Regions from separate parts of the Nocardia sp. NPDC059240 genome, predicted to be linked through region 1. Evidence: riboswitches for the same ligand, from Rfam matches in the RefSeq annotation. Region 1 holds a riboswitch; each other region holds the start of a gene.

Region 1 (4,205 bases):
CGCGTCCAGGGCGGCGATGGCGTCGATTACCTCGCCGAATTCGGAGTAGCAGAGGTGGGTGTGGATTTGGGTGGCGTCGGAGACTCCTGAGGTGGAGAGGCGGAAGGCGGTGACCGACCAGGCCAGGTAGTCGGCCTTGGCGGTGGCGCGCAGGGGGAGGAGTTCGCGGAGGGCGGGCTCGTCGACCTGGATGATGCGGATGCCCGCTGCTTGCAGGTCGACGGTTTCGTCGCGGATGGCCAGGGCCACTTGGTCGGCGGTGGTGGCGAGGGGCTGGTCGTCGCGGACGAAGGACCAGGCCAGGATGGTGACGGGGCCGGTGAGCATGCCCTTGACCGGTTTGTCGGTCAGGGCTTGGGCGTAGGTGATCCAGTCGACCGTCATCGGTGCGGGGCGGGTGACGTCGCCGTAGAGGATGGGCGGGCGGACGCAGCGGCTGCCGTAGGACTGGACCCAGCCGTTGGCGGTGGTGAGGAAGCCGGTGAGCTGTTCGGCGAAGTATTGGACCATGTCATTGCGTTCCGGCTCACCGTGGACGAGCACATCGAGACCCAGCTTCTCCTGCAGGGCAATGACTTCCGCGATCTCGGTGCGCATGCGGTCGCGGTACTGCTCGGGGCTGATGGTTCCCTTGCGCAGGGCGGTGCGGTCGCGGCGGATGGCGTCGGTTTGCGGGTAGGAGCCGATGGTGGTGGTCGGCAGCGGGGGCAGGGGGAGGCGTTCGTGTTGCAGCGCACGGCGTTCCGCGGCGGGCGCGCGGCGGGTAGCCTCGGGTCCGAGGGCGGCCAGGCGGGCTCGGACGGTGTCGTCACGCAGGCGTGAATCCGTGCGACGCGAGTCCAGTGCCGCACGCGCGGTGGTCAATTCGTCGGTGACCGCGTCGGGCCCGGAGTGCAGGGCGGTGGCGAGCAGCCGTACCTCGGCCACTTTTTCCGCGCCGAAGGCCAGCCAGGATCGCACTGTCGGATCCAGTGCCGACTCGGCGTCGAGCGAATACGGCACGTGCAGTAGCGAACTGGAGCTCGACACCACCAGCGCCCCGGTGCCGCCCAGCAGGGTGCCCAGCGTGGCGAGCGCCCGATCCGGATCGTTGCGCCACACATTGCGGCCGTCGACGACCCCCGCGACCACCAGCTTGGCGGCCAGCGCGGGCACCGAGGTCACGTCCTCGACGGTGGTGCCGGACGTGAAATCCAAGGCCACGCCCTCGATATCGGTGGCGGCCAGCATCGGCAGCGCCGCACCCGGCCGACCGAAGTAGGTGGCCACCAGCAGGGCCGGACGATCCGTGCCCGCCGACAGCTCCGCGTACACGTGCTGCACCAGCGCCAGTTCCACCTCCGAGAGGTCGGTCACCAGCACCGGCTCGTCGATCTGCACCCACGCCGCGCCCGCTGCCGCCAAGCGCCGCAACAGCTCCCGATACAGTGGCAGCAGATCACTCAAGCGGCGCAGCGCATTGCCCTCGGTATCCTTGGCCAGCTTCAGGAAGGTGAGCGGGCCGATCACCACCGGCCGTGCCGGCACCCCGAGCGCCTGGGCCTCGGCCAGCTCCCCGAGCAGCTTCTCCGGGTGCAGACTGAATTCCGTGTCCGGGCCCAGTTCGGGAACCAGATAGTGGTAGTTGGTGTCGAACCATTTGGTCATCTCCAGCGGTTCGACCTCCGCCGTCCCGCGCGCCGCCGCGAAATACCGGTCCAGCGGATCGGCGATCCCGGCCACCCGGGGCGGCAGCGCGCCGAACAGGGCTGCGGTGTCGAGCATCTGGTCGTAGTAGGAGAAGGTGCCCACCGGCACCGAGTCGAGTCCGGCGGCGACCACATCGCGCAGTTGCGCCGCGCGGAGTTCACGCCCGACGGCGTGCAGCGCGTCGGCGTCGATCCGGCCCGCCCAATAGGATTCGACGGCCTGTTTGAGTTCCCGGCGCGGCCCGATCCTGGGCAGGCCGAGCACCGTCGCGGTGAAGGGGGAATTGCTGGTCACGGGTATTCTCCAGTGCTCCGAGTCCACTGGCCGTCGCCACAAGAGCGCACGAAACCCGGGCAGCCCACAACCGCCGTTGTCACGGCAGCGGGAAACCACCGGCCCGTCCGCCCAGTCCACGAGGCGATGACCGCCGGATACGGCGTACCCGGCACAGTAGGCAGGTCTTCGGACTCACAGGCACCGGCCCCGATGGGCCGACCTACTGGCCGTCGCTTCCCGGGCCTGCGCCCAGTGCTCATGACGGCGGTCGTTCCTGCATACCGCTGCGGGACAGTTCCGGATTCTCACCGGATTCCCTCTCACCGATTCACCTTGCGGAAGAACCGGTTTCGACGCAGGACGCGAGCCGAGACCGAGCCTCGACCGATGCGCCCGGCGAACCGACTGCGTTCGCGAGCATAGCGCGGCGCTGCGCACCGGCGATGATCGCGTCCATCACCCGGGCCATCAGGCGCGGGGCGGCACCGGCCAGCCAGCGCAGCAGCCGGGCACTGCGCGACGGCACCACGGTGGCGCGGCCCCGGGCCGCCCCGATCATCAACGCACGGGCGACCGTGGTCGCGGCGATCGGCGCGGAACCGCTGAGCGCCACCAGTTCCGCCGGTTTGGTGGCGGCCTCCGCCGAGAGCTGCGGCGTATCGACATCCGGTGGCAGCACCACCGTCACCGACACCCCGGCGGGCCGCAGTTCCTGGCGCAGCACCTCGCACAGCGCCCGCACCGCGAACTTGCTGGGGCTGTACGCGCCGTACCCGAAACAGGGCAGCACGCCGGCCATCGACGAGATGACGGTGATGCTGTCACGCTCCCCTTCCCGCAGATCGGGCAGCACGTCGCGGATCACATGCAACGCCCCGAAATAGTTGACCGCCATATGCTTTTCGAAGTCGGCGATCTCGAGCCGCGAGAAGTAGTTTGGCTTGGCGATCCCGGCGCACACGATCACCGCCTGCACCCGGCCGTATTGTGCGCGGGCGCGCTGCAGGGCCACCCGCATGTCCTCGGGCCGGGTCACATCGGCGGCGATCGCCGCCAACCGGCCCGACTCCTCCGGCACCCGGGCCGAAAGCGCCGCCAGCGCAGCGTCTTCGAGCGCGATCACGCTCACCAGCGCACCCGCCGCCAACGCCATCCGCGTCACCTCGAGCCCGATCCCGCTGCTGCCGCCGGTCACCACGACGTGGCGGCCCTCCCAATACTTCGCCACCTCGACCGGCAGCCCGTGCCCCCGCCCGTCACTCAGCCGGTACCGCGCCGAAAACCTGCCGCCGACTCGCAAACCCCGCATGACCGACTCCTTCCGTCCTGCCGTCCGGCCCTCCCGGATCTGCTATCGATCCTGTGCGGCGATCGACAAGGCGACGGCAGCGCTTCGGCAAAAGCGCGTAAGAATCCGCGAACGGCCGTTCAAAGCACCTTGACGATCGACGGGACGACGCGTTGGACCAAGGTGTCGGGGGAAGTGGCAGTCCAGGTTTGGAAGGCGTGGGCCGTGGACGGATCGTCGACGATGACGAGGCGGGCGTGCGTGAGCGAGGAGGACAGGAAGCTGCCGGGGAGACCGCGCAGGCCGCCGTTGCCCGCCTGTTTGTCGGTGCGGACGACAACGACCACGTCCACGTCGGGCACCAGGGCGTCGGTGGGGGAGAGTTGGCGGGGTGAGGCTTCGTCGGCCTTGGCCCGGTAGTCGGTGCTGTAGTGGAAGCCGATGTCCTGCAGAAACTTTCCCTGATCGCTGGTGTCGAGATCGGCGGACAGGGTGCCGTCGCCGAGGTTGAAGACCACGACGGTCTTGGTCTGGAAGGCCGGGTGGGCCGAGCGGACCTGGGACAGGGAATCGACCGGGGTGGTCGTGACGGCGGCCGGACCGCCGGTATTCGAGTGGTGGGTGGCGACGAAGACGGCCACGCCCGAAACGGCCAGCAGCACCACCACTGCCGCACCGAGGACTACTCGCAACACTCGGGTGGACCGTGAGCGGTCGGGCGCGCGGTTGACCAGCTCGGTCGGCGGCTCGTCCGCGAGAACCGCTGGGCCGAACGGCAATCGGCTCTGCAACGGCTGCGGTCCGGTCGCCGGCGATCCGCCCGCCAGCGCCAGCGCCGCGTCGGCGGTGAATTCTCGGCAGGTGGCGTAGCGCTGCGCCGGATCCTTCGCCAGCACCTTGGCGATCACGGCATCCAGCGCGGGCGGCAGGCCGGGGCGCAGGGTGCTCAGGG
Region 2 (4,205 bases), on a different contig from region 1:
TCATGCCGGGAGGTTTCTATCAGACAATCAGGACAATCCGAATCGGTCGGCCGTGGCATCAAGGTCAGGGAGTACTCATCGAGGAAATTGTCCGAATTTCCCGCACTGAGTACACCCTGATCTTGAAACAGGCTGGGGGACGGTCAGAGCCAGCGCACCTTGTGTAGCAGGTTGAATTGGAAGGTCGTTTTGAAGTGGCGGGGGTCGGGGCTGGTGGTTGGGAACGCGAAGATGTACTCCGCACAGGCAGACCAGCTTTCGAGCTCTTCGACCGGCTGGCCACAGTGCTCGACGACCTCGCTGAACAGGCACGTCCACGGTTGAAGAGCGGGTCAATACGCGACCCTTGGAATCCGGCTCGAAGGTTTCGGTTTCCAGTGACAGCGGATCGCCCAAGAGTGCCGGAGCCTTCTCGAACCAGACGGTGCCCCGCGTGATGTTCTCGGTTTCAGCTCTGGCCGCGGCCATCTCGTCTCGATCGGCTCCGAGTTCGGCCAGAGCCCGGTCGATGGTCAGGGTGTGAGGGCGTGGGCGGTGGTGCGGAGGGTCCAGGTGGGAGCTCTGTGGTGCAGTGTGGTGGCGGTCAGTGGGGGAATGTCGATGCGCCAGAAGGATTCCGGGGGAGCGGTCAGGGTGGTGAGGATTGCTGCGCGGACTACGGCGGGGTGGGTGATGGCGAGGATGCGGTCGCCGGATCCGGCCAAGGTGTCGAGCCAGGTGCGGACTCGGGTGAGTAGGGCGGTTAGGGATTCGCCGTTGTGGGAGTTGTGGGTGGGGTCGGTTAGCCAGGACATCAGGTGGTCGGGGGTGATGTCGTCCATGGATTTGCCGGACCAGGTGCCGCAGTTCAGGTCTCGGAGTGCGGGTTCGGGGGTGGCGGATAGGCCGAGAGCTTTCGCGGTTTGGGAGGTGCGGAGTTCGGGGGCGCAGAGGATCAGGGTTGGGTCGAGGGCGGGCAGGCCGCCCGCGGCCGCGACGGAACGCTCACCCAGGGGGTTGAGGGGTTCGTCGGCGGGGAAGCGGGCGGCCTGGACGGCGTCGGTGATCGCGTGGGTGATCAGGGTGAGGCGGGTTACTGCGCTCATGGGGCGGGGGTGGTTTCGGGGGTGCGGTCGCCGAGGAGGCGGGGGGCCAGCCAGGCGAAGCCGACGCCGATGACGAGCCACAGGATGGCTTGGGCGGTGAAGGAGTACAGGCGGAAGTGGTAGAGGTCGTCGGCCGGGAAGCCCGGGTAGACGATGGTGCCCGTCGGATCCTTCAGGGGCTGTGGGGTTTCGGTGGCGAAGTCGCCGAACGACTTGTTGGCCGACAGGTGTCCGAGTGACGGCAGGATCAGCATGACGATCGCCATGGCCGCGACGAACGACACCGCCCCGACGATGCTCGCGGTCCAGTTGCCCAGGCGTGCGGCCAGTGTGCGGCCCAACCAGATCGCTCCGAGGAGAAATCCCACGCTGAGCACGATCATCAGGACATACAGCCCCGTGCGTTCCTTGATCGTGTCCGGATGCCCGATCGACGGCGGATTGGCCGGGTATTTCAGGAACGGCACCGCGTACAGCGTCAGGAACATGCCGCCCGACACCAGCAGTGCCAGGTTCCGGGCGGTGATCTTCCCGACCCGGCGCATGGCCAGGTAGTAGACGACGGCGAACAGCCCGCCCAGCGCCGCGCCGAACACGATCATGCCGAAGGACAGGCCGAGGTTCTGCTGCTGGGAGCGGGTGAAGAGGTCGGGCCCCATGTCTCCCATGGGTTTTCCGGCGGCCTTGTCCAAGGCCATCTGGGCGTCATCGCGCCCGGACTCGTAGTCGATGGCCCGGTTGATGATCGGCTCGGCCATGATCCGGGCGAAAATGAATGCGAGAAGTCCGCCGAGTGCGCCCAACAGGACGCCACGGCCGATGATTCGTTTTTCCATTGTGCTGACTCGATTCCCGCGACTAGTGGCAGGGGAATCCGAGGAAGTGCCGGCCGTCGTGGACGAATTCGTGCACGTGCATGTCGCTGCCGAAGATCGAGACGGCGCCCTGGTCGATGCCGATGAAGTAGATCGCCAGCAGGGCCACCAGGGTGGTGCCGATCAGCCATACGGGGGTGGGGATCGAGAGGGAGACTGCTCCGAGACCGGAACGGGGGGCGTAGGACGTCGCCACGGGAACTCCTAGTGTGGGAGGGGTATTCGCGCCCCTCGGCCGATATGACATCTCGGCGGCCGGGGTCTGACTCACACCCGAGGGGTGCTCACAGTGGCGCGACCGTTCCGGACTCTCACCGGATTCCACGAATCGCCGATCACATAAAGATACGAAACCACGAACAAACTGGTCAAACGCGCGTCCACGGTATGGAATCGGGCGTTTTGCCCCCGGGCCGGTCCTCGATCTTGTTCGATGGAGTCGTTCCGGGTGCTCCGGTGTCCGCCCTTTGGGACGGGTTCCACCCGGCGCGAACGCGCTGACCAGCGGAATCGGTGCGTATGCCCGGAAGATTCGGGGCAGTTTTCCGAATCGGTGTGGCTGGGCCGGGCGGGTTGAATACACTCCCCGCTGAAGTGAACAGATGGCACTTCAGTTCAGAGGCGAGGTAATTCATGAAGTCTGCTACACCGGGGGTTTTCGTCGTGCGAGCCGCGGCAGCTGTGATCGGCGGGGCCATAGTGCTCGCGGGGGCAACCGGGTGCGGCAGCGACAAGTCATCCGACGGGTCTCAGGGCGGCACCACCTCGGCGGTCGTCAGCTCGACCGTCGCACCCGCCCCGACCACCGTGGCTCCCGCCCCGACGACCGTGGCCCCGGCCCCGACCACGGAGGCGCCCGCCGCGCAGCCCGCCGTCACCGAGCCCGCCGCGCCCGCACCGGAGCCGGCGCAGGCCGCGCCGCAGCCCGCCGCGCCCAAGCCCGCGCCGCAGACCCAGGCCCCCAAGCCCGCCGCGCCGCCGACCTTGGACGCGCCCGGATTCGAGCCGCGCGCCGGGTACTGAGCGGAACAGTGGTGCTAGGCAACAGTGTGCGGTGGCTGTGCGTCACCGCGGTGGCGCTCGCGGCGTCGGTGACGGCCGCGGGCGGTGCGGGAGCCGATCCGGCTCCCGCCGGGAAAGAACTTGTGGTGCTGGGTGATTCGTTCTCTGCGAACGAATGGGACCACTTCACCGGCCGGGACGACTGCAACCTGCACGGCCGCACGGCCTGGCCGGTGCAACTGGCCAAGCTGATGGGCGTGTACGGCACCGACGCGGTCGACGACCCGTCCTGCCCGGGAGCGTCGATCGACAGCGGCCCCGGCTGGACCATGGCCCAGCAGGCGCAGCGTGCGGACAAGGAGGGCGCTTTCGGCCCGAACACCAGACTGGTGACCCTGCAGTTCGGACTCAACGACAAGTGGGGCAAATCCGATCAGACGCTGTGGAATTCGCTGCAGAACTGCGTGTTCAACCTCGTCGACGGCTGTGATCCGGATGCGGTGGACCAGGGCCGGATGACCGATTTCAACGGTGTCTCCGGTGCGCTGATGGCCAAACGTATGAGCAATGTGGTCACCTACATCAAGTACTACGCGCCGAACGCGCGCATCGTATTCGTCGGGTACCCGGAGCTTTTCACGCCGGGCAGCAGCACGGTCTGTCTGAATATTCTGGGGGTCGCGCCCTTCGTCAATCCGCGCGGCCGCGCGGTGGTGGAGTATCTCGACCGCATCCAACAGGCGCAGGGCGAAGCGGCTCAGCTGCTGGGTATCGACTTCCTCGATGCCCGCGCGCTCACTACCGGCCATGGTCTCTGCTCGTCGCAGCCGTGGTTGAACGGGGTCTTCGACCTGCACACCGATATCGACGGCCTGCCCTTCCATCCGTCGAGTCAGGGTGACGCCGTCGTCGCCAACGCCGTTTACGACCGATTCGGACACTGATCCACCGCAACGGATCTCACGTCCACCACTCGTCTCTGTACACTCCGCGCAAAACTGAAAGACTCACTGTTCAATTTGCGATTCGAGGGTTTCATGAAGTTCCGTTTCCCAGGCGCATCGGCTTCGCTGTGCGCCGCGGTCGTGGCCATCGCAGCGGCCATGACGGGAACCGCGGGCGCGCACGCCGATTCGACCGCCGCCGGCAAGGATCCGGCCCCGGCCGGCAAACAGCTTGTCATCCTGGGCGATTCGTTCTCGGCCAACGGCTGGACCCCGTTCTCCAGCGAGAAGAAGTGCGA
Region 3 (4,205 bases), on a different contig from region 1:
TATCGGTGAACAGGCGAAACTGGGACGCCCGCGCGGGAATTCACGCCGCCAGCCGGTTCTACCGGGACCGGGATGCGAGCTACTGGTTCGCCCCTTTCGAATGGGAGGCCCTCGGCGAGCTGCGCGGCCGCGACATCCTGCACCTGCAATGCCATCTGGGCACGGAGACGGTCGAATTCGCGCGGCGCGGGGCCCGCGCGGTCGGCCTGGACTTCTCGGCGGAGTCGATCAAACACGCCCGCGAATTGGCCGGGGGCACGGTCGAATACGTGTGCGCGGACGTCTACGACGCGCGAACGGCCCTGCCCGGCAGGGATTTCGACATCATCTACACCGGCAAGGGCGCACTCTGCTACCTGCCCGACCTGACCGGCTGGGCACAGGTGATCGCCGATCTCCTGCGCCCGGGCGGCCTGCTCTACCTGGTCGAATTCCATCCGCTGCTGCACGCCCTGGGCCCGACCCCGCCGCCGGGCGTGGACCCGGATCAGCTACTGCTGCACGACGATTACCTGTCCGGCCGGGGCGCGCAACGCCGTGACAGCGTCCACACCTACACCGACGGCCCCGACCTCACCACCGACACCACCGCCTACGAATGGCGGCACGGTCTCGGCGAGGTCGTCAACGCGCTACTGGCCGCCGGTCTGCGCATCACCGGTCTCACCGAATCCGAGACGCTGCCGTGGCCGCGCTGGCCCGGCATGGTCCAGACCCCCGACGGCTGGTGGAAGCTGCCGCCGCCGGCCCCGATCATCCCGGTCCTCTACGGCCTTTCGGCGGTCAATGACCAGCGGGACTCGACCTTCGCGAGTCGCCAGTAGATCAACGCGATCGCCCACACCGCCACGAACAGTCCGACGATCACGAATCCCACATTGTTCAGATCGATGCCGGAGATCCACCCGGTGATCGGGTCGGTGAGATCCAGCTTGGCGTGCAGCACACCGACCAGTTCGATGGTGCCGATGAGGAACGCCACCGCGATCGACAGCCCGGTGATGGTGAGGTTGTAGTACACCTTGCGCACCGGATTCGAGAACGCCCAGTGGTAGGCGAAATTCATGAAGGTGCCGTCGAGCGTGTCGAACAGGCTCATGCCGGAGGCGAACAGCAGCGGCAGGCAGATGATCGCGTACCAGGGCAGCCCCGCGGCCGCACCGGACCCGGCCATCACCATCAGCGTCACCTCGGTGGCGGTGTCGAAGCCGATCCCGAACAGCAGCCCGATCGGATACATCTGTCCCGGCCGGGTGATGGACTTGGTCAGCCGTCCCAGGATCCGATTGATGAAACCCCGGCTGTCCAGGTGCTTTTCGAGCTCGTGTTCATCGAACTGCCCGGCCCGCATGGCCTTGAACACCCGCCAGATCCCGGCCAGCGCCACCAGGTTCAACGCCGCGATCAGATACAGGAAGCTGCCCGAGCTGAGCGTGGCGACCAGGCCGAGATCCTTGCGGGTCGCGGAGTCGTCATCGGCCAGCGTGGTCGCGAACCGCGCCCCGGCCGCGATGCCGACCGCCAGCAGCACCACCACGGTCGAGTGCCCGAGCGCGAACCAGAAGCCCACCGACACCGGACGTTTCCCGTCCGCCATCAGCTTGCGGGTGGTGTTGTCGATGGCGGCGATGTGGTCGGCGTCGAAGGCGTGCCGCATGCCGAGCGTGTAGGCGGTGACGCCCAGCCCGACCCCGAACACCTGGGTGCCGACCGTGTAGTGCCCGGGCAGCACCAGTGCGAACAGAATCCCGAACGCCACCACGTGCATGACGGCGATGGTCGCGAGCAGTCCGCCGGTGCGGATCCAGTCGCGGCGTTCCCAGCGCAGGGTGGGAACAGGGTTGGGTACAGACACAGAGCAGCCTTCCAGCACCTCGTGGAACGGTTCAACGGTGCCGTGGCCGGTCTCCTGGCTGACGGGTCGAACACCGGCGCGCCTGGTCTTCCGGGACCGAAATCCCGTGACCCCTGCCCGCGAGGACAGGACGACGCACCGACTAACCGATCACAGTGGCGAGGGCCGTGCCGGAATTACACCGGCTTCCCGAACACCACGGCGGCCCTCACACTAAGGGCCGCCGTGGCATTGCGGATATCCGGGTTCAGCCCAGCGTGATGACGGTCAGCGTGCCGTCGGCGTGTTGGGCGCGCAGCCGCTTCTTGTCGAACTTGCCGACGCTGGTCTTGGGGACCTCCTCGATGAAGGCCCAGTGCTCCGGCAGCTGCCACTTGGCGAACTTGGGCGCCAGGAAGTCGCGCAGCTCTTCGGGTTTCGCCTCGGAGCCTGCCACCAGCACGACCGCGACCAGCGGACGCTCGTCCCACTTCGCGTCCGGGATGCCGATGACCGCGGCCTCGGCGACCGCCGGATGCCCGACCACCGCGTTCTCCAGGTCCACCGACGAGATCCATTCGCCGCCGGACTTGATCACGTCCTTGGAGCGGTCCACCAGGGTCAGATAGCCGTTGGGGCTGATCTTGCCGACATCGCCGGTGCGCAGCCAGCCGTCGTCGAACTTGTCCGGATCGACCTCGGCGCCGGTGGGGGAGTAGTAGGACCCGGTGATCCAGGGCCCGCGAACCTCGAGCTCGCCCAGCGCTTCTCCGTCGTTCGGGAGCACGCTGCCGTCATCGCCGACCAGTCGCGCCTGCACCCCGGCCGGGAATCGGCCCTGCGTGTAGCGGTAGGCCCACGCCTCTTCGCCTTCGGCCCCGGCCGGCGGGTGGCCGACCGAACCGAGCGGGGAGGTCTCGGTCATGCCCCACGCGTGCAGCAGCTTGACGTGGTGCTGCTCTTCGAAGGCCCGCATCATCGACGGCGGCACCGCCGCACCGCCGACCACGCAGGTGCGCAGGTACGAAATGTCTTGCGGCTGCGCCTGCAGGGCCGCCAGCACGCCACCCCAGATGGTGGGCACGGCCGCCGCGAAGGTCGGCTTCTCCTGCTCCATCATCTGCAGCAGCGGGGCGGGCTGCAGGAAGCGGTCGGGCATGAGCACATTCGCGCCCGACATGAGCGCCGCGTACGGGATGCCCCAGGCGTTGGCGTGGAACAGCGGCACGATGGCCAGCACGGTGTCGGCGGCGGTGAAGCCCATGCCGTTGGGGGAGATCACCTGCATGGCGTGCAGCCAGTTGGAGCGGTGCGAGTAGACGACGCCCTTGGGGTCGCCGGTGGTGCCGGAGGTGTAGCACATGCCCGCGGCCGACCGCTCGTCGATGACCGGGAAGTCGTAGCTGTCCGATTGCGCGGCAAGCAGTTCTGTGTACGCGTGCACGGTGACGCCCTCGGGCGCGGTCACGGTCGCGACATCCCCGTTGGCGACGATGACGTGGCGCACGGTCTTCAGATTCGGCAGGTACTGGTTGAACATCGGTACCAGCGAGCCGTCCACGATGACCACCTGGTCCTCGGCGTGGTTGGCCACGTACACCAGCTGCTCGGGGAACAACCGGATGTTCAGTGCGTGCAGCACCGCGCCCATCGCGGGCACCGCGATATAGGCGACCATGTGCTCGTTGTTGTTCCACATGAACGTGCCGACCCGATCGCCGACGCCGATGCCCAGGTCACGCAGGGCATTGGCGAGGCGGGCCGCATCCTGGCCGATCTCACGATAGGTCTGGGTGCGTACGCCGTCGCCGGTCCAGGTGGAGACATGGCTGTCGCCCTGGAAGGTGGAGGCGTAGCGCAGCAGCGTCGCGAGTGACAGCTGCTCGTCCTGCATGGTGCTCAACATTTCCCAACCGCTCCTTGCACGTACCTACTGGGGAGTGAACTGAGTCACTTGCGGCGAGCCTAGCCGAATTCGGACACGCGGGGTCGGGCCCCCGGTGGAGCGCGGAGATTGTTCGGATGGTGCGGAAATATTCGAGCTGCGGGCGGCGGACCCCACCTCCGCCACCCGCAGCTCGTGCCGACCCGCCGCCGCCCAACACGACGACCAGCCGGCTCCGCGGTCCTGATCGGCGTCGACGTGCTGACGCAACCCCCTGCGGCTGCGCAGAATAGCCAATCACTAACCAGGACAAGCAAATTGGAGCAAGAACTTCCGTGAATATATTGAGTGTGACACCGGGTTGTCCAGTCGGGGACAGCGTCGCAGGTCAGACCCTACTCACTGGCTCGGACAGTGAGGTGTGAGCTAGGTGAGCGTGCGCTTGCTCACAAGACGTGGCCGAAAATACCGATTGACTGACCGGCG
Region 4 (4,205 bases), on a different contig from region 1:
GCATCCCCATAATGCTTGCGCAAGGTGTCCGCATCCCGCTTCAAACTCGACACCGCCACCGTCTGCTCCTGCGCCCCGAGCGCCAGCACCATCGAAATCAGATTCCCGTCATTGACGAACATCCGCTGCGCCGGCGACGGAAACTTCATCTCCACACCACAATTCCGCACCGCCAGATTCCCCGACGCCGCCTGCGGCGACCCACACGCCGCCACCGCCCCCACCGCGGCGACGACAGCCAGCGGCCGCGCCCACCAACCGGGAGACCGTAGCCGGGCGGGGATCGAAATCTTGGTCAAGAGAGTGCCTTTCGTCCAGTGATGATCAGGTGGGTGCCGCCCGCGTGCGGGTCCGGCACGCGATGCGCGTGCACACCGAAAACGTCTTCGAGGATCGCGGGGCGCAGGGCGGTCTCCGGCGGTCCGAGCGGATGAGCCCGGCCCTTGTCGACCACCAGCACGCGGTCGCAGTACCGGTCCGCCAACGCCAGGTCGTGCAGGCTCATCACCACGGTCCGTGCCAGTTCCCGCGTCAGCGCCAGCAATTCGAGCTGATGCGTGATGTCCAGATGATTGGTCGGCTCATCCAGCAACAGCACCGGCGTCTCCTGCACCAGCGCCCGCGCCAGCAACACCCGCTGCCTCTCACCGCCGGACAGCCGGTGCACGGGCCGCCCCTCGAACCCCTCGAGATCCACCTTCCGCAGCGCGTCCTCCACCGCGGCCCGCTCATTCGGCCCGCCCGCACCCCACGGCGGCAGATACGGTGTCCGCCCCAACGTCACCAACTCGCCGACCAGCAGATCCGCGGGCGGCCGCTCATCCTGCCCGACCAGCCCCACCAACCGCGCCCGCTCCCGCGGTGAAATCCGATGCAGCGCACGGCCGTCCACCGCGACCGATCCGGAAATCGGCGTGATCAGCCCAGCGAGAGTGCGCAACAAAGTCGTCTTGCCCGCCCCGTTCGGTCCGACAATCCCGACCGTCTCCCCGGGCTCGACGGCGAACTCGACCCGCTCGAGCACGGTCCGCCGACCGGCGGCGCAGCTCAACCCCGAGACCTCGATCATTCCTGCGGCCTGGCCGGGGGTCATGCGGTTCCGAAGGTGTAGCGGCGGCGGCCCATGAGGAGGAGGAAGGCGGGGGCGCCTATCAGGCCGGTGAGGACTCCGACGGGGATTTCGGTGGGGCGGACCAGGACTCGGGTGGCGGAGTCGGCCACTACGAGGAAGAGTGCGCCGCACAGGGCGCTGGTCGGGAGCAGGATGCGGTGCCGGGGGCCGACCACGAGGCGGGCGGCGTGGGGGATTACCAGGCCGACGAAGCCGATGCCGCCGGAGACGGCTACGAGGATGCCGACGAGGACGGCCAGGAGGATGAACAGGGCGATGCGTAACTCGCGCACGGGGACTCCGATGGAGGCGGCGGCGTCGGAGCCGAGGTTCAGGGCGTCGAGCCAGTTCGAGGCGAGGAGTAGGGCCGTCAGGGCGGCTGCTACCACGCAGGCGGGCAACAGGATTCGGGTCCAGTCGGCGCCGGAGAGGCTGCCGAGCAGCCAGAACAGCACCGATTGGGCGGCCGAGGGGTCGGCGCTGCGGAAAATCAGGTAGCTGCTGAACGCGGCGAAGGCCGAGGCCAGGACGGTGCCGGTGAGCACCAAACGCAGTGGGGTGAGGCCACCTTGAGCCATGGCGATGAGGAATACCGCCGTCGCGGCGAGCAGTGCGCCGGCGAGCGCGCCCGCCGACAATGCCCACAGTCCAGCCCCGGCGAACATGCCGGAGGTGATGACCGCTGCCGCCCCGACACCCGCGCCGGAGGAGACGCCGAGCAGGTAGGGGTCGGCGAGGGGGTTGCGGACCAGGGTCTGCATGGCTGCCCCGGCCACGGCCAGGCCCGCGCCGACGATGGCCGCGAGAATCGTTCGCGGCACCCGCAATTGCCACACGATGGTATCGAGCCCGAGGTTTGCGGGCGTGCTGCCGGTGATTCGCTGGCGGAGCACGTCGAGCACGTCCGGCACGGGAATGGTCTGGGCCCCGAATCCGGTGGCGACGATCATGGCCGCGCACAGCAGGATTCCGAGCACGGGTAGGGCGAGCGATGTCCGCGCACGACTCATCGCGGTGGCTCCTCGGGCAAAACGCGGCCTCTCCAGAGTGCTTGCGCGGCGGGGGAGGTCTGACTCGCACCGGTTGCCCGGTACTCACAGTGGCGCGACCGTCCCGGATTTGCACCGGATTCCCGCACCCGCCGTCGAATGACCGCCCGGACTCTACCGTTCGGAAATATCGGGATGCGGATGGGCCATGAGTGCGCGTACGTTGCCGGGCATGATCCGTGTACGCGTCGCGGCGGCCGTGATCGCCGCTTTCGTCCTGTTGCTCACCGGCATGCTGTGGCAAACCACCGACGCCGGTGCGAAATTCGTCTGGTTGACCGACAGCGTCTACCCGTAACCCGATCCAGCGGACCGGCTCAGCGGACGCGAGTGCCGAGCAGGTGGCGGATGCCGCTGACGAACAGCTGCAACCCGAAGTCGAACCGGGCGGTCGCGTTGATGGTGTCGTAGAGCGGCGAATGCTCTTCGGCGAGTGCGCCGACCGAATCCATCTGGATGCGTGACTGCTCGTCCACGGTCTGGCCGAGCACGTAGTACAGCAGCGTGTACGCCGACAGATCGGCCTCCTCGCGCGTCATCCCCGCGCGAATCGCGGCGCTGGCCAGCCGTTCCCGCCCCTTGCTGGTGGTGAGCCGGGAAGCGTAGGTGGCCGAGACCAATTCGGCCCCGTCGCGGTAGGCGAGCAGGCATTCGCGCAGCCGGTGCGCCAATTCGGTGATCTGCTTGGACCATTCGTCGGCGGTGACCGCCTCGTCCATGGGGGCGAGAATGCGGTCGGCGACCGCGCCGAGCAGGGCCTGCTTATTGGGGAAGTGCCAGTACAGCGCGCCCGGCTGGACGTGCAGCGAGGTGGCCAGCCGGCGCATGGTCAGATCCGCCAGTCCGTACTGGTCGAGAATGGCGATGGCCCCGTCGACCACGTCCGTGCGATGGAGTTGCACTGAAAAACCCGACCCTCTCGTGTTCCGGCTCACGTTCCGGACTGCTAGCCTACCCTGAACACCGTTCAAGTTGGTCGGCCACACGCGGCCGGACGAAGGGAAGCGCGCGGACATGACCCAGGCAGCCGTCACCACCGAAGCTGTTACCACAGCAGGCGATGACATTCTCGCCATCGCCCGCGAGCAGGTGCTCGAGCGCGGAATCGGCCTCACCCAGGACCAGACCCTCGAGGTGCTGCAGCTCGGCGACGACCGGCTCGAGGAGATCCTCGCTCTCGCGCACGACGTCCGCATGAAGTGGTGCGGCCCCGAGGTCGAGGTCGAGGGCATCATCTCGCTCAAGACCGGCGGCTGCCCGGAGGACTGCCACTTCTGTTCGCAGTCCGGCCTTTTCCAGTCCCCGGTGCGCGCCGCCTGGCTCGACATCCCCTCGCTCGTCGAGGCCGCCAAGCAGACCGCCAAGACCGGCGCGACCGAATTCTGCATCGTGGCCGCCGTGCGTGGACCGGACGAGCGCCTGATGGCGCAGGTCGCCGCGGGCGTGGAGGCCATCCGCAACGAGGTCGACATCCAGGTCGCCTGCTCGCTGGGCATGCTCAACCAGGAGCAGGTCGATCAGCTCGCCGCCATGGGCGTGCACCGCTACAACCACAACCTCGAGACCGCGCGCTCGCACTTCCCGAACGTGGTCACCACCCACTCCTACGACGAGCGCTGGGACACCCTGCGCATGGTCCGCGAGGCCGGCATGGAGGTGTGCTCCGGCGGCATCCTCGGCATGGGCGAATCCCTCGAGCAGCGCGCCGAATTCGCCGCGCAGCTGGCCGAACTGGAGCCCGACGAGGTCCCGCTGAACTTCCTCAACCCGCGCCCGGGCACCCCCTTCGGCGACCTCGAGGTGCTCCCGGCCGCCGACGCCCTGCGCGCCGTCGCCGCCTTCCGCCTCGCGCTGCCGCGCACCATCCTGCGTTTCGCGGGAGGCCGTGAGATCACCCTCGGCGATCTCGGTGCCAAGCAGGGCATCCTGGGCGGCATCAACGCCGTCATCGTGGGCAACTACCTGACCACCCTGGGTCGCCCCGCCGAGTCGGACATCGACCTGCTCAGCGAGCTCAAGATGCCGATCAAGGCGCTCAACGAATC

The links. A riboswitch is a leader RNA that binds a small molecule or an ion and turns the genes downstream of it on or off. The one in region 1 is predicted to bind cobalamin.
Region 2: linked by a shared signal. The riboswitch ahead of ACFXHA_RS25080 (CbtB-domain containing protein) and the one ahead of metE (5-methyltetrahydropteroyltriglutamate--homocysteine S-methyltransferase) in region 1 are both predicted to bind cobalamin.
Region 3: linked by a shared signal. The riboswitch ahead of ACFXHA_RS07610 (HoxN/HupN/NixA family nickel/cobalt transporter) and the one ahead of metE (5-methyltetrahydropteroyltriglutamate--homocysteine S-methyltransferase) in region 1 are both predicted to bind cobalamin.
Region 4: linked by a shared signal. The riboswitch ahead of ACFXHA_RS40590 (FecCD family ABC transporter permease) and the one ahead of metE (5-methyltetrahydropteroyltriglutamate--homocysteine S-methyltransferase) in region 1 are both predicted to bind cobalamin.

What each region holds. Positions count from the first base shown of each region.
Region 1 covers NZ_JBHZAC010000013.1:103,233-107,437, reverse strand. The annotation lists gene metE (5-methyltetrahydropteroyltriglutamate--homocysteine S-methyltransferase) at 1-1,983, opposite strand, end outside; cobalamin riboswitch at 2,125-2,329, opposite strand; gene ACFXHA_RS36930 (SDR family NAD(P)-dependent oxidoreductase) at 2,294-3,274, opposite strand; gene ACFXHA_RS36925 (serine/threonine-protein kinase) at 3,394-4,205, opposite strand, start outside.
Region 2 covers NZ_JBHZAC010000007.1:3,891-8,095, forward strand. The annotation lists gene ACFXHA_RS25070 (histidine phosphatase family protein) at 513-1,085, opposite strand; gene ACFXHA_RS25075 (CbtA family protein) at 1,082-1,921, opposite strand; gene ACFXHA_RS25080 (CbtB-domain containing protein) at 1,944-2,156, opposite strand; cobalamin riboswitch at 2,196-2,333, opposite strand; gene ACFXHA_RS25085 (hypothetical protein) at 2,594-2,983, shown strand; gene ACFXHA_RS25090 (SGNH/GDSL hydrolase family protein) at 2,995-3,906, shown strand; gene ACFXHA_RS25095 (SGNH/GDSL hydrolase family protein) at 4,000-4,205, shown strand, end outside.
Region 3 covers NZ_JBHZAC010000002.1:433,690-437,894, reverse strand. The annotation lists gene ACFXHA_RS07615 (class I SAM-dependent methyltransferase) at 1-824, shown strand, start outside; gene ACFXHA_RS07610 (HoxN/HupN/NixA family nickel/cobalt transporter) at 767-1,855, opposite strand; cobalamin riboswitch at 1,882-2,071, opposite strand; gene ACFXHA_RS07605 (long-chain fatty acid--CoA ligase) at 2,103-3,740, opposite strand.
Region 4 covers NZ_JBHZAC010000016.1:139,891-144,095, reverse strand. The annotation lists gene ACFXHA_RS40600 (ABC transporter substrate-binding protein) at 1-299, opposite strand, end outside; gene ACFXHA_RS40595 (ABC transporter ATP-binding protein) at 296-1,093, opposite strand; gene ACFXHA_RS40590 (FecCD family ABC transporter permease) at 1,090-2,121, opposite strand; cobalamin riboswitch at 2,156-2,286, opposite strand; gene ACFXHA_RS40585 (hypothetical protein) at 2,309-2,458, shown strand; gene ACFXHA_RS40580 (TetR/AcrR family transcriptional regulator C-terminal domain-containing protein) at 2,478-3,062, opposite strand; gene bioB (biotin synthase BioB) at 3,175-4,205, shown strand, end outside.